DNA from 3 places in the Tardiphaga alba genome. Region 2 is predicted to be linked to each of the others. Evidence: riboswitches for the same ligand, from Rfam matches in the RefSeq annotation. Region 2 holds a riboswitch; each other region holds the start of a gene.
The links. A riboswitch is a leader RNA that binds a small molecule or an ion and turns the genes downstream of it on or off. The one in region 2 is predicted to bind cobalamin.
Positions count from the first base shown of each region.

Region 1: linked by a shared signal. The riboswitch ahead of RPMA_RS02025 (TonB-dependent receptor) and the one ahead of RPMA_RS13915 (TonB-dependent receptor plug domain-containing protein) in region 2 are both predicted to bind cobalamin.
Region 3: linked by a shared signal. The riboswitch ahead of RPMA_RS02020 (TonB-dependent receptor) and the one ahead of RPMA_RS13915 (TonB-dependent receptor plug domain-containing protein) in region 2 are both predicted to bind cobalamin.

Region 1 is NZ_CP036498.1:416,076-419,916, forward strand. Features, by position in the region: gene RPMA_RS02025 (TonB-dependent receptor) at 1-1,129, opposite strand, end outside; cobalamin riboswitch at 1,484-1,689, opposite strand; gene RPMA_RS02030 (DUF3526 domain-containing protein) at 1,776-3,245, opposite strand; gene RPMA_RS02035 (ABC transporter permease subunit) at 3,247-3,841, opposite strand, start outside.
Region 2 is NZ_CP036498.1:2,920,389-2,924,229, reverse strand. Features, by position in the region: gene RPMA_RS13925 (NAD(P)H-dependent flavin oxidoreductase) at 1-905, opposite strand, end outside; gene RPMA_RS13920 (nitroreductase) at 1,133-1,807, shown strand; cobalamin riboswitch at 1,906-2,113, shown strand; gene RPMA_RS13915 (TonB-dependent receptor plug domain-containing protein) at 2,226-3,841, shown strand, end outside.
Region 3 is NZ_CP036498.1:411,974-415,814, forward strand. Features, by position in the region: gene RPMA_RS02015 (PepSY-associated TM helix domain-containing protein) at 1-376, opposite strand, end outside; gene RPMA_RS02020 (TonB-dependent receptor) at 380-2,644, opposite strand; cobalamin riboswitch at 2,752-2,952, opposite strand; gene RPMA_RS02025 (TonB-dependent receptor) at 3,204-3,841, opposite strand, start outside.

The DNA.
Region 1 (3,841 bases), 2.5 Mb from region 2:
TGCTAAAGAAACTTCCCGGGATCGGATCGTAGAGAGACACGGTCGAGGTGCCGGTATTTCCCACACGGAAATTGGCGTCACGACCGAACTTGATGTGGTTCACATCGAAGCCGGCAACGAACTGATTGGTCAATCCGAACAAATGCCCACGGAAGGTGGCATCCATGCGGTTGCCGATCTGCTGCTGGGCTTGGTAAATCTCGGTATTGCCGTTGTTGCGGGTGACGAGGCCGGTCACCGGATTGGCGACGTAGCTTTCCGCGTTTCGCCAGTGACGATGGACATCCATGTAGTACAACACGTTGCGCACAGATACGCCGTCGGTCACGTTCCATTCGGTGCGGATCTGGTTCAGGTTGTCCTTGTAGTGAACGATGCCGTCGCTGAAATTGTAGTTATTGAAACGGGTGGAATCGAGAATGCGTCCATTGACCAGGGGTGTTCCCCAATAGCGCTGCGGCTGTACGTCGGCATAGTCGCTGAGGAAGGTCCAGGTGACGTCCTCGTTCTGCTTCACCTGGATGGCAGCATGCACGGAGACATTTGAATTGTTGCCGCGATCGACCCAGCCGTCGGAGAGATTGCCTGTGGCAGTGATGCGATAGGCGACGTTTTCGCTCACCGGGCCGCCGCTATCGACCGCGATACGCTTGGTCATGTTGGTGTCGAACGAAATCGCGGCCTGGTTGGTGGGTATCCAGGTCGGCAGTTTCGACACCACATTGATGGCGCCGCCGATGGCGCCGGATCCGTACAGCACAGAGGCCGGCCCACGCAGCACCTCGATGCGCTCTGCGGACCACGTGTCATAGGGGAAAGTCGCTGTTCCCTGGCCGACATAGAGTTGGGTGCCGTCATAGATCGTCATGACGGAACTGGAGCCGGTGAAGCCACGTGCGCTGAAAGCGAGGCCGCCATTGCCAAGCGAAGGATTGGCGGTGATGCCGACCGCATTCTGCGTCACGGCGTCATTGATGTTCTGCTGGCCGCGCTCCGACATGGTCTGCGCGGAGATGACATCGACGCTGGCGGGGGTCTGCAGGCGGGTGAGGCCGAGACGGCTGCCGGTCGGCGCGGTGCCGGTGAGATTCAGCGTCGGTGCGGCGAAAGCAGGGCCGGTCGGCGTCACAACGGGCGCTGCCGTGGTCGCAGCGGCATTGCGTTGCGGACGCGCCGCGCGGCTTGCATTGCCGGTGGTGGCGCGGCGTGCGCGCTGCGGCTGGGGGATGGCTGGACGACAACAGGATCGAGCGTCTGGCTCGGCTTTGCATCCTGCGCGGTGCCTTCGGCGGACCACATGAGGCACGGCAGTGCGACGGTGCAGAGGAGAAACTGGCGCCGGAACGACGCGGCGGAGGAAACGGAGGTCATTTGCAAAAAAGGACTCGCGATAACGTGGCACGTCACCGCAAACCAAGCCGCTCTGCACCCGCTGACGAACGCAACTCGACTTCCATCAGGACACCCCGCCCAATGTGCTCGCGTGTGACCACGACTGACGGCAGGTCTCCTGGCTCGCGGGTCATTGCCTTGCGCCGCCTTCCCGGATCGAAATCCAGTGGCTCTTGGCGCAGGCTCGCCGCTTACAGTTGCGGGGGCAGCCGCGGAATCGGTTCGCGCAACAAGCGTTGCGCGGGCCTCACCGCATTCCCTATTGGTCCCGAAGGAACCGTCATGCTCACGTTTGGGTGATGTTGACGAATGTGTCAACGCACGCGCGGATCGATGGCGCCTTTATGGCCATTGGTGTGTGGATCATGCACCACTCGCTCGCGTTACACGATCTGGCCATGGCGTAGTCTGCGCATCGCAAAGATTGCGATAATGAAGCTCACAAGCAGCAGTAGCGCCGCGCGGGACGCGATGCGCCACGCGGTTGTCGTGGTCGCTGTCTCCTGCCGCTGCCACACTGGCAGCGCAGTCATCTCGGCACGCGTCGTCGCGCGGTCTGTTGCGATCTTCGGCGCGAAGAATGCGCGCCAGCCGTTGTGGAAGGCTTCCGTCTGGTTCTTGAAAGCGACGAAACGGCGGGAATCGTTACCCGCTACGAGATTCAGCGCCTCATTGACCAGGATCGCGGGTGACAGGAAGCCAATCAGATCCACCAGTTTCTGCTGTTCCAGCAATTGATGGTCGAACTGATTCAACAACGGCTCAACCTGTGCGTCGACGCGTTGCTTGGCCAGGAAGAAAGCGCGCATGCGGGGCGGGACCTCAATGCGACCGTCCTTCACTGCCAAGGTCTCGGGATCCGAGGCATAGCGATAGTCCGTGCTGTACATGTCTTCATACTCGCGCAGCGCATCGGCGGTCACCACGCGTGTGCGACTGGCAAGCTCGGTGCGCGACGGCGCCGGGCTGATGGCGCCGACGACGAGATTCATCACGATGGGCAGGATGAGGACGAGGAACGTCCAGCCGGAGATCAGGATCAATGCGTTCGACGAGGACGCACGGCCGAATGCATTGACCAGTGCTGCCAGCGCGAACCAGAACAACGTATAGCCGGCGACCACCAGCGCCCACAGCGCCATGAACAGCAGCGAATCCATGCTGCGCGTTTCCGGAAACAGCGACAGCAGCACGAGCGGCGGTAGCGGCAGTATCACGGCCAGGAAGACGAGATAACGTGCGCTCGCTTTGGCGGCGATCAGCGTCGTCAGTGCCATCGGCTGCGCGAACAGCATCCGCAGCGTGCCCTGTTCGCGCTCGGCGGACAGCATGTTGAAGGACAGGCCGATCACCAGCAGCGGCAGTACGAAAGTGATGACGAAAGAGAGATCGAAATGTCCGCTGAGCAGATTCCAGGGATTCTCGATCTCGGTGTCGTACATGAACTGGACCTTGCTCAGATACGAGATGCGATAATAGTTCGGCACCATGTCGGATTGACCGATCGCCAGCGCCGCCAGCGGCAGATTCGGCAGTGTGGTGTGGCGGCCGGCGAGGCCGCCCGCGAGCGCCGCCGGATTGGCGGGGTTGCCGAACGGGACCAGCGCCTGCTTGCCGTCGAGCACGGATTGCAGCGTCTTTTCGTTGGCCGCTTGTCGCTTGGCGCTGTGTTCGATGACCTCGGCGATCATCGCGCTGCGCTGCTTGGCCTGGGTGATGCCGACGAACAGGCCGCCCAGCACCATCGCCGCGAGCAGGATGGCAACGATCGGCAACGTGCGGTCGCGGGTGAGGATGGTCAGCTCATGCCGGAAGATGAGCTGGAACGTGGATGTATGCTTCATCTGCGACATGTCAGGCCATCCGCTTCAGGCTGCGAGAGACGGCGATGGAAGCGAGCGTCGCGGCAGCGGCGAACATCGCGGCCAGCAGCAAAAGGTCGGGCCAGTAGCGGCGGGCTGCAAAGCCGATCGTCGGCAGCTGATATTTGAATTCCGGCACGGTGGCCCAGAGTTTTGAGCCGGCCTTGTAGCTGAAATGAGCGTTGCCGAGCGTGTCGGCATGGGCGACGAGATCGTCGCTGACAATCTCCTGGATCTTGCGGCGTTGCAGTTCTGCGGCGGTGGAGAAATCGCGGTGCTGCGCGAAATCGGTTCCGGCTAGGCCCATGGAAAAACCGCGCAGCGTGATGACGGGAGCGACGAGGCCGATCCATTGCTGGAAGCGCTGCTGGCGCTCGAACGTGTCCCACAATTTGCCGAAGGTCTGGTCGAGCACGCCATAGCCTGCATGGTCATCGACCTTGAGCGCTGCGCCCCATTTGCTGAGCGGCAGAGACGGATCCCATTGCTCCTTGACGCCGAAACTCGATTTCCAGGCCTCGCCTGCGGCTTCGGAGATGTCGTGCGACAAGTGATTGTTGAAATCGAGCCGCGACGGCGTGGGATCG
Region 2 (3,841 bases):
GCCACGCTTTGCACGGCAGTGACGCCCGAGACGGTGTGCCCGGCGCTCCACAGGTCGACCCAGCGCTTGGGGCCACGCATGTCGCCGGCATAGCTGCTGAACATTTCGCGCGCCCGTTCGGGCGAGACCGGCGCGGCAAGCTCCTGCGGATCGAGACCGCAGGCGATGATGGAGGGCCGCAGGAAATTGGCGTCGATACCGCTGATGCCACGCGTCAGCGCCACATCGTCGATGCCGCTATTGACCAGCATCGCCTTGTAGCCGTCGGATGACGCGCACTCTTCTGCGCCGATAAAGCGCGTGCCCATCAGGCCGAGATCGCAGCCAAGAGTTTGCGCGGCCCACAGCGCCTGCCCGTCGGAGACGCCGCCCGCCAGGAACAGCGGCCCGTCATAGAACGCACGAATGGCGCGGACGAAGGCCAGCCCGTTGGCCCAGCCGGTCTGCCCGCCCGCACCTGCCGTCAGCAAGGCCAGGCCATCCACGCCCTGCTTCAGCGCCTTCTCCGCATGGCGCACCGATGCGACATCGGCGATCACGAAACAGCCGATCTCCTGCAGCGGCCGTACATATTTTTCCGGCGCGCCGGTGCTGACCAGCACGATCTCGACCTTGTGCATGGTCAGGATTTTCAGATCCTCCTGCAGCTTGTCCGGGTCCGAGCGTGCGAGGATGTTGGCGCAGTATGGCGCGTCGTAGCGGCCGGCCGCGGCGATGCCGTCCTTGATCTCGTGGAGCCAGCGATCGAGTTGATCCGGTGTGCGCGCGTTGACGGTGGGAAACGAACCGATCACGCCGCTGCTGCAGCTCGCCGCCACCAGCGCCGGCACGGAGATGCGGAGCATCGGCGCCACCATCACGGGCAGCCGCAGGCGGGCACGAAGCTGGTTGAATTTCTCTGACATCAGCACTTCCGACTTTCTTGTTGATCTTGTCATTGCGATCGACGCGCGCGGCGCAGCCGTGACCGCATCCTAATACGCGCGGCGCATGAGCGAAGCGAAATTCGCCCCACAGCGAATGTCCACGTCGCGGAATGGCACCCGCGCTGCGATGTCAATCTTGCACGCGCCCGCGAAAGCCACGAATATCCCCGCCAATCAAAAACGCCTTTCGGGGAGCTTTCACGCCCATGCAGTTCGATGACGTCATTCTCGGCCGCCGGAGCATCCGCGGTTACAAGCCTGATCCGGTGCCGCAGAAGCTGATCGAGGAAATCATCAATCTGGCGATGCGCGCGCCGTCGTCGATGAATACGCAGCCATGGAATTTCTACGTCATCACCGGCGAGCCCCTGAACAAGATCCGCGCCGGCAATACCGAGCGCATGGTCGCCGGCATTCCGCAGTCGCGCGAATTCCGCACCGGGCAGCCATTTGCAGGCGCGCATCGCGACCGTCAGGTCGGTGTTGCCAAGCAGCTGTTCGCAGCGATGGGGATCGCGCGCGACGACAAGGAGATGCGGCAGGACTGGGTGCTGCGCGGCTTCCGCCAGTTCGATGCGCCGGTTTGCATCATCGTGACTTATGACCGCGTGCTGGACGGCAGCGACGATACGCCGTTCGATTGCGGCGCCGTGGCCACCGCCCTCGTCAATGCCGCCTGGTCGCGCGGGCTCGGCGCCGTCATCAACAGCCAGGGCATCATGCAGTCGCCGGTGGTGCGCGAGCATGCGGGGATCGCCGACGACCAGATCATCATGAAGAGCATCGCGCTCGGCTGGCCCGATGACACATTCCCTGCCAATGCCGTGGTGTCCGAGCGCAAATCGGTGGCGGAAGCGACGCGGTTCGTCGGCTTCACATAATGTGGCGAAAGCGGACAGCGCGTGTTGCGAGGCAAACACGATCAACAGGGATGCCGTCCGGCATCGCTCTGCTTCTCTTGACACCCCGCTACCATCATCCTTAACGTGCAGCCGACGGTCCCCCGCAAGGGATTAAAAGGGAATGTGGTGCGAGGCGCGTTGCGACGGGCCTCAATGCCATAGCTGCCCCCGCAACTGTAAGCGGAAAGCCTCTCATCAGATGCCACTGGGAAACTCGGTCCCGGGAAGGCGATGCGGAGGCGACGACCCGCGAGCCAGGAGACCTGCCGTCAATCGTGGTCACACGCGAAGATGTCGGTCGGGGAGTACAGACATATGTTCATCGGAGACTCCCAGAGTCTCACGTGAACCTCGTTCGCTGTGACGTGCCACTGACGTCACCACCGAGGTTTCACTCATGTCGTCCGCCTTCCGTCCATCGCCCACTCACGGGCGCTTCCTGCTCAGCTCCTGCATCCTTGCGCTGTCGCTCGGTGCTGGCGCCGCGCAGGCCCAGCAAATCGCCTCGCCGAACCTTCTGCCTCCCGTCGAGATCGTCACGCCCCGGCCGAATGCCGCAACGGCGCAGCCGGCGCAGACCCGCACCCGGCGCGCCGCCCGCCGGCCTGCGCCCCCTGCGGAGACCGTCACGGCCGCACCAAACCCCTTCCCGCCCGTGGTGATCAGCCCGACCGGCATCGCGACCTCCGTCGATCGCGTCGCAAGCTCGGTCAGCGTCGTCACGCAGAAGGACATCGAGACCCAGCAATATCGCGCGGTGCCCGATGTGCTCGCCACCATTCCGGGCCTCAATGTGGTGCAGACCGGCGGCCCCGGCGGCCAGACCTCGGTGTTCATGCGCGGCACCAATTCCAACCACACCAAGGTGCTGATCGACGGCATCGATGTCGGCGATCCCTCGACGCCGAACGGCGCGTTCGACTATGCGAACCTGCTGACAGCGAATGTTCAGCAAATCGAAGTGCTGCGCGGCCCGCAAAGTGGCCTCTATGGCTCCGATGCGATCGGCGGCGTGATCTCCGTCATCACCCGCAAGGGCGAAGGCCCGGCCCGCGTCTCCGGCACATTCGAGGCCGGCTCGTTCAACACCTTCAACCAGAATATCGGTCTCAGCGGCTCGAAGGACAATGTGAACTACGCCTTCAGTGTCGCTCATCTTCATGCCGGCGATGTCCCCGTCACGCCGCAGCAGTCGCTGCCACCTGGTCAGCGGGCGATCGGCAACAATTACGACAACAAGACCATTTCCAGCAAAGTCGGCGTCGATCTGAACGAGAACCTGACCATCAATTCGGTGCTGCGCTACACCGATGCGCTGCTCTATTTCACCGGCGACGACTTCAACTTCCCGAGCGCACCCAATCCCACCCAGAGCTCGCACGCCGTGCAGCAATTCGCCACCCGCGAGGAAGCCGTGTGGACGGCGCTGGATGGTCGCATCCGCAGCTATTTCGGCGTCAACTATTCGAACAACAACCGGTTTGACCGTTCGCCCACATCGGCAACGCCGAGCAGCAGCACCGGCGACCGGCTGAAATTCGACTGGCACACGGTGGCGGAGATCACACGCGGCAACAACATCGTCGTCGGCGCGGAACAGCAGACGGACCGGCTGAGCAGCGCGGAATTTGTTGCACAGACCGGCAACAAGGCCGGCTTCGTCGAACTGCAATCGCAGCTCGCCGATCGCATCTTCGTGGTCGCCAATGTGCGCGAAGACTCTCATGACCAGTTCGGCAATCACACCACCTGGCGCGTGGCCCCCGCCGTGATCGTGCCGGTGACCGAGACCAAGCTGAAAGCGAGCTATGGCACCGGCTTCAAGGCGCCGAGCTTGAGCCAGCTGTTAGAGAAGACGCTTTTCTCGACGGGCAATCCCAATCTCAAGCCCGAAGAAAGCACCGGTTATGATGTCGGCTTCGAACAGCCCTTCTTCAACGATCAGGTCCGCTTCGGCGCGACCTATTTCCGCAATGACATCACCAACCTGATCAATTCCAACACCAGCTTCAC
Region 3 (3,841 bases), 2.5 Mb from region 2:
CAATCGCAAGCGCCTGCTGCTCGGAAATCCCAGCGATCGCATGACCATCAATCGCGGAGATCGTCTGTCGTTTGCCGCTCCAGTCGCTCAGCCGATAGACCGGCTCACCATCGAGCATCATCAGGCGTAGATCGCGCGGATAGCGCGTGATGCCCGCAGCCTTCATCGCATCGTCAGGAGAAAGCCTTGCCTTCTCCCATGCGATCTCGGGCAGCGCCGCCAGCCTCTCTTTGTCGGAGAGGCCGGGGAACGCGACATACATCATCACCACGCCCGAGATGAACCACATGGCGAAGAACAGGCAGGTGACGATGCCGATCCAGCGGTGGGTGAGATACAGCCACTGCCGGAGTTTTCGTTTCAGTCCTCGTGCCACGCGTCAGAACTTCACGTTCACAGCCAATTGCGCCGTGCGTGGCATGCCGAGGATCCACTGATTGTCGCTGTAGCTCGACGTCGCATAGATCTTGTCGAAGATGTTCCACACGCGCAGTGACACGGTCGTGTTGACATCCGGCTTCCATTGCAGGCCCGCACTGACCAGCGTGTAAGCCGGCATTTCCAGCGTATTGGCGCTGTCCGCATAGGTCTTGCCGACGATCTGCACGCCGGCATTGGCCGACCAGTTCGGTGCGAAGCCCCATGTCGCCCAGATATTCGAGACGTTCTGCGGGACGTTGAACGGGACATTGCCGGTGAAGTTCACGCCGCTATCCTGCTGGAAGTCGTCATACTTGGCGCGCAGGAAAGCGGTGTTGGCGTCGATGCGCCAGCCGTAATCCAGAACGAGGCCGATCGAGGCCTCGACGCCACGCGAAGATTGCTGGCCGACCTGCTGGACGACACCGCCGCTGCCGGGAATGACGGACAGAAGATTGTTCTTCACGATCTCATAGCCGGCGAGGGTCCATTCGCCGCGGCCGCCCCAGAAGGACTGCTTGACGCCGATCTCGGCCTGCCGGCCGGTGGCGAGATCGAATTTGGAATTGGCATTGCTCGCCGAGATCAGGCCGCCCACCGTGTCCGCGGCCGTCGAATACTGGCCGTAAAAAGCGAGGTTCTGGATCGGCGTATAGACGACGCCGGCGCGCCAGCTCGTCGCCGAGTAATCCCGTGTGTAGCTGTTGGCGGGATTTCGGAAGTCGGTACGGGTCACGCTCGGCTGGTCCTGCCGCACGCCGGCGATCAGCGCCAGCTGCTCGGTGACGGCGAGGCGGTTTTCGGCAAAGAACGCATATTGATTGGTGGTCGCGTTGTAGCCGGGGCGCGTGATGTCCGGGCTCTCGAACAGGCCGGGATTGAAGTTATAGGGATCGACCGACGAGAAGCCTCCGAAGGGCGAATTGCTGGTGTGCTTGAAGTCGATGCGGTTGACGTCGAAGCCGGCCACGAAGGTGTTCACCATGCCGAACAGGTGGCCGGTGAAGGTGGCGTCCATGCGGTCGCCGACTTGCTGCTGCTGGTGGAAGATTTCCAGATAGTCGCTGCGGTCGATCTGACCGGTGCCGGGATTGAAGCCGTAGATCTCGACCTCCTTCCAGTGGCGCTTCGCATACATGTAATAGAGCGTGTTGCGCAGCGTGATGCCGTCGGCCACCTGCCATTCGGTCTTCACCTGGCTCCAGCTGTCCTGGTAGCGGATGGTGCTGTCGCTGACATTGTAGTTCTTGAAGCGGGTCGCCGGATCGAGCTGGCCGTTGATCAGCGGCGTGCCGAAATATTTCGACGGATGCCGGTCGCCATAGTCGGTGGACAGCGTCCAGGTGACGTCCTCGTTCTGCTTGATCTGTACGGCGGCATGCAGCGCGATGTTCGACTGGTTGTCGCGATCAATCCAGCCGTCGCTGGCATTGCCGGTGACGGCGATGCGATAGGCGACGTCCTTGTTGATCGGCCCGCCGCTATCGAGCGCGATGCGGCGTGTCATGTTGGTGTCGATGGAGAGTTCGGCCTGGTTGCGCGGAATCCAGAGCGGCAGTTTCGAGACCACATTGACGGCGCCGCCAATGGCGCCTTCGCCATACATCACCGAGGCCGGGCCACGCAGCACTTCGATCTTCTCGGCGGTCCAGGTATCGAACGGGAAATTGACGGTACCCGCGCCGACATAGAGGCGGGTGCCATCATAGAGAGAAGTGACGGAGCCGCTGCCGGCGAAGCCGCGGGTCGAGAAGGCGATGCCGCCATTGCCGGGTTCGCCGATGGCGGTGAAGCCGGTGGCATTCTGGGTCACGGCATCAACGACATTCAGTTGGCCGCGCTCGGCCATGGTCTCCGCCGAAATCACTTCAACACTGGCCGGCGTCTGCAGGCGCGTCAGGCCGAGGCGGCTGCCGGTGGACGTGGTGCCGGTGAGATTGAGCGTCGGTGCTGCGAAGACCGGGCTAGTTGGCGTCGCAACCGGCGGAGCAGTCGTCGCGGCGACATTGCGCTGCTGGCGCGAGCGTACATTGCGCGCGGCGTTGCCGGTTGCGGCACGGCGGGCGCGTGGCTGCGTGGCCGACGGCTGCACGACGACAGGATCGAGCGTCTGACTGCGTTGTGCTGTCTGCGTCCAGCCTTCAGTGGGCCAGAGCAGGCAGGACAGCGCGACGGAGGAGAGGAGCAGGTGGCATCGTCTGGATGCGGAAGGATGGAACGACATCGGCTTGAGACTCGCGATAACGTGGCACGTCACCGCAAACAAAGCCGCCCGTGGTCCTCAGACCGATGATGCGACTTCCACCAGGACACCCCGCCCAATGTGCTCGCGTGTGACCACGACTGACGGCAGGTCTCCTGGCTCGCGGGTCGGTGCCTGTCACCGCCTTCCCAGGCTAGGGGCCCAGTGGCATGTGGCGAAGGCTCGCCGCTTACAGTTGCGGGGGCAGCCGCGGAATCGGCTCTATCAACAAAGAGCCTCACCGCATTCCCTTTTGGTCCCCGGAAGGAACCGTCGCGATCACGTTAGGGTGAAAATCTGGAATGAGTCAATTCGCAGACGAGTGGTATGGTGAGTTGTTGTCGCGGTGTTGAAACGGCGCATCACTCCCACTGCGGGACAACTCGCACTGTCATCGCCCGGCCGTGCGCGCAATTGCGCGCTAGGACCGGGCGATCCAGTAGACACGGATTTTCGTGATGGAGCTTTCGCGACAGCGTGTACTGGATCCCCGCTCCGTGCACGCCTTCGGCGTGCTAGGCGGGGATGACAGCTGGCGCGATCAGAACTTCACATTCACCGCAAGCTGCGCCGTGCGCGGCATGCCGAGCACCCACTGATTGGTGCCGCCGGAGACGGCGTAGATCTCGTCGAACAGGTTGTAGACGCGCAGCGAGACGGTGGTGTTCGTATCGGGCTTCCACTGCACGCCCGCATTGACGACATTGTAAGTCGGGCGCGCCAGCGTGTTGGCCGCATCGGCATAGGTCTTGCCGACGATCTGGATACCGGCATTGGCCGACCAGTTCGGTGCAAAGTCCCATGTCGCCCAGATATTGGAGACATTCAGCGGCACGTTCTGCGGGACATTGCCAGCAAAATTGACGCCGCTAGGCTGTCTGAACTCATCATACTGCGCCTGCAGGAAGGTTGTGTTGGCATCGATCCGCCAGCCGTAATCCAGCAGCATGCCGACTGACGCCTCGACGCCGCGCGACGACTGCTGACCGACCTGCATGATGATGTTCACATTATTCGGATCGCGTGCGACAAGGTCTTTCTTGACGATCTCGTAGCCCGCCAGCGTCCATTCGAAGCGGCCGCCGAGCAGCGACTGCTTGACGCCGGCTTCGATCTGCCGGCCGGTCGTGAGATTGTAGTTCGCATTCGCTGCATCGAGCGCGAGCAGGCCACTCGTGA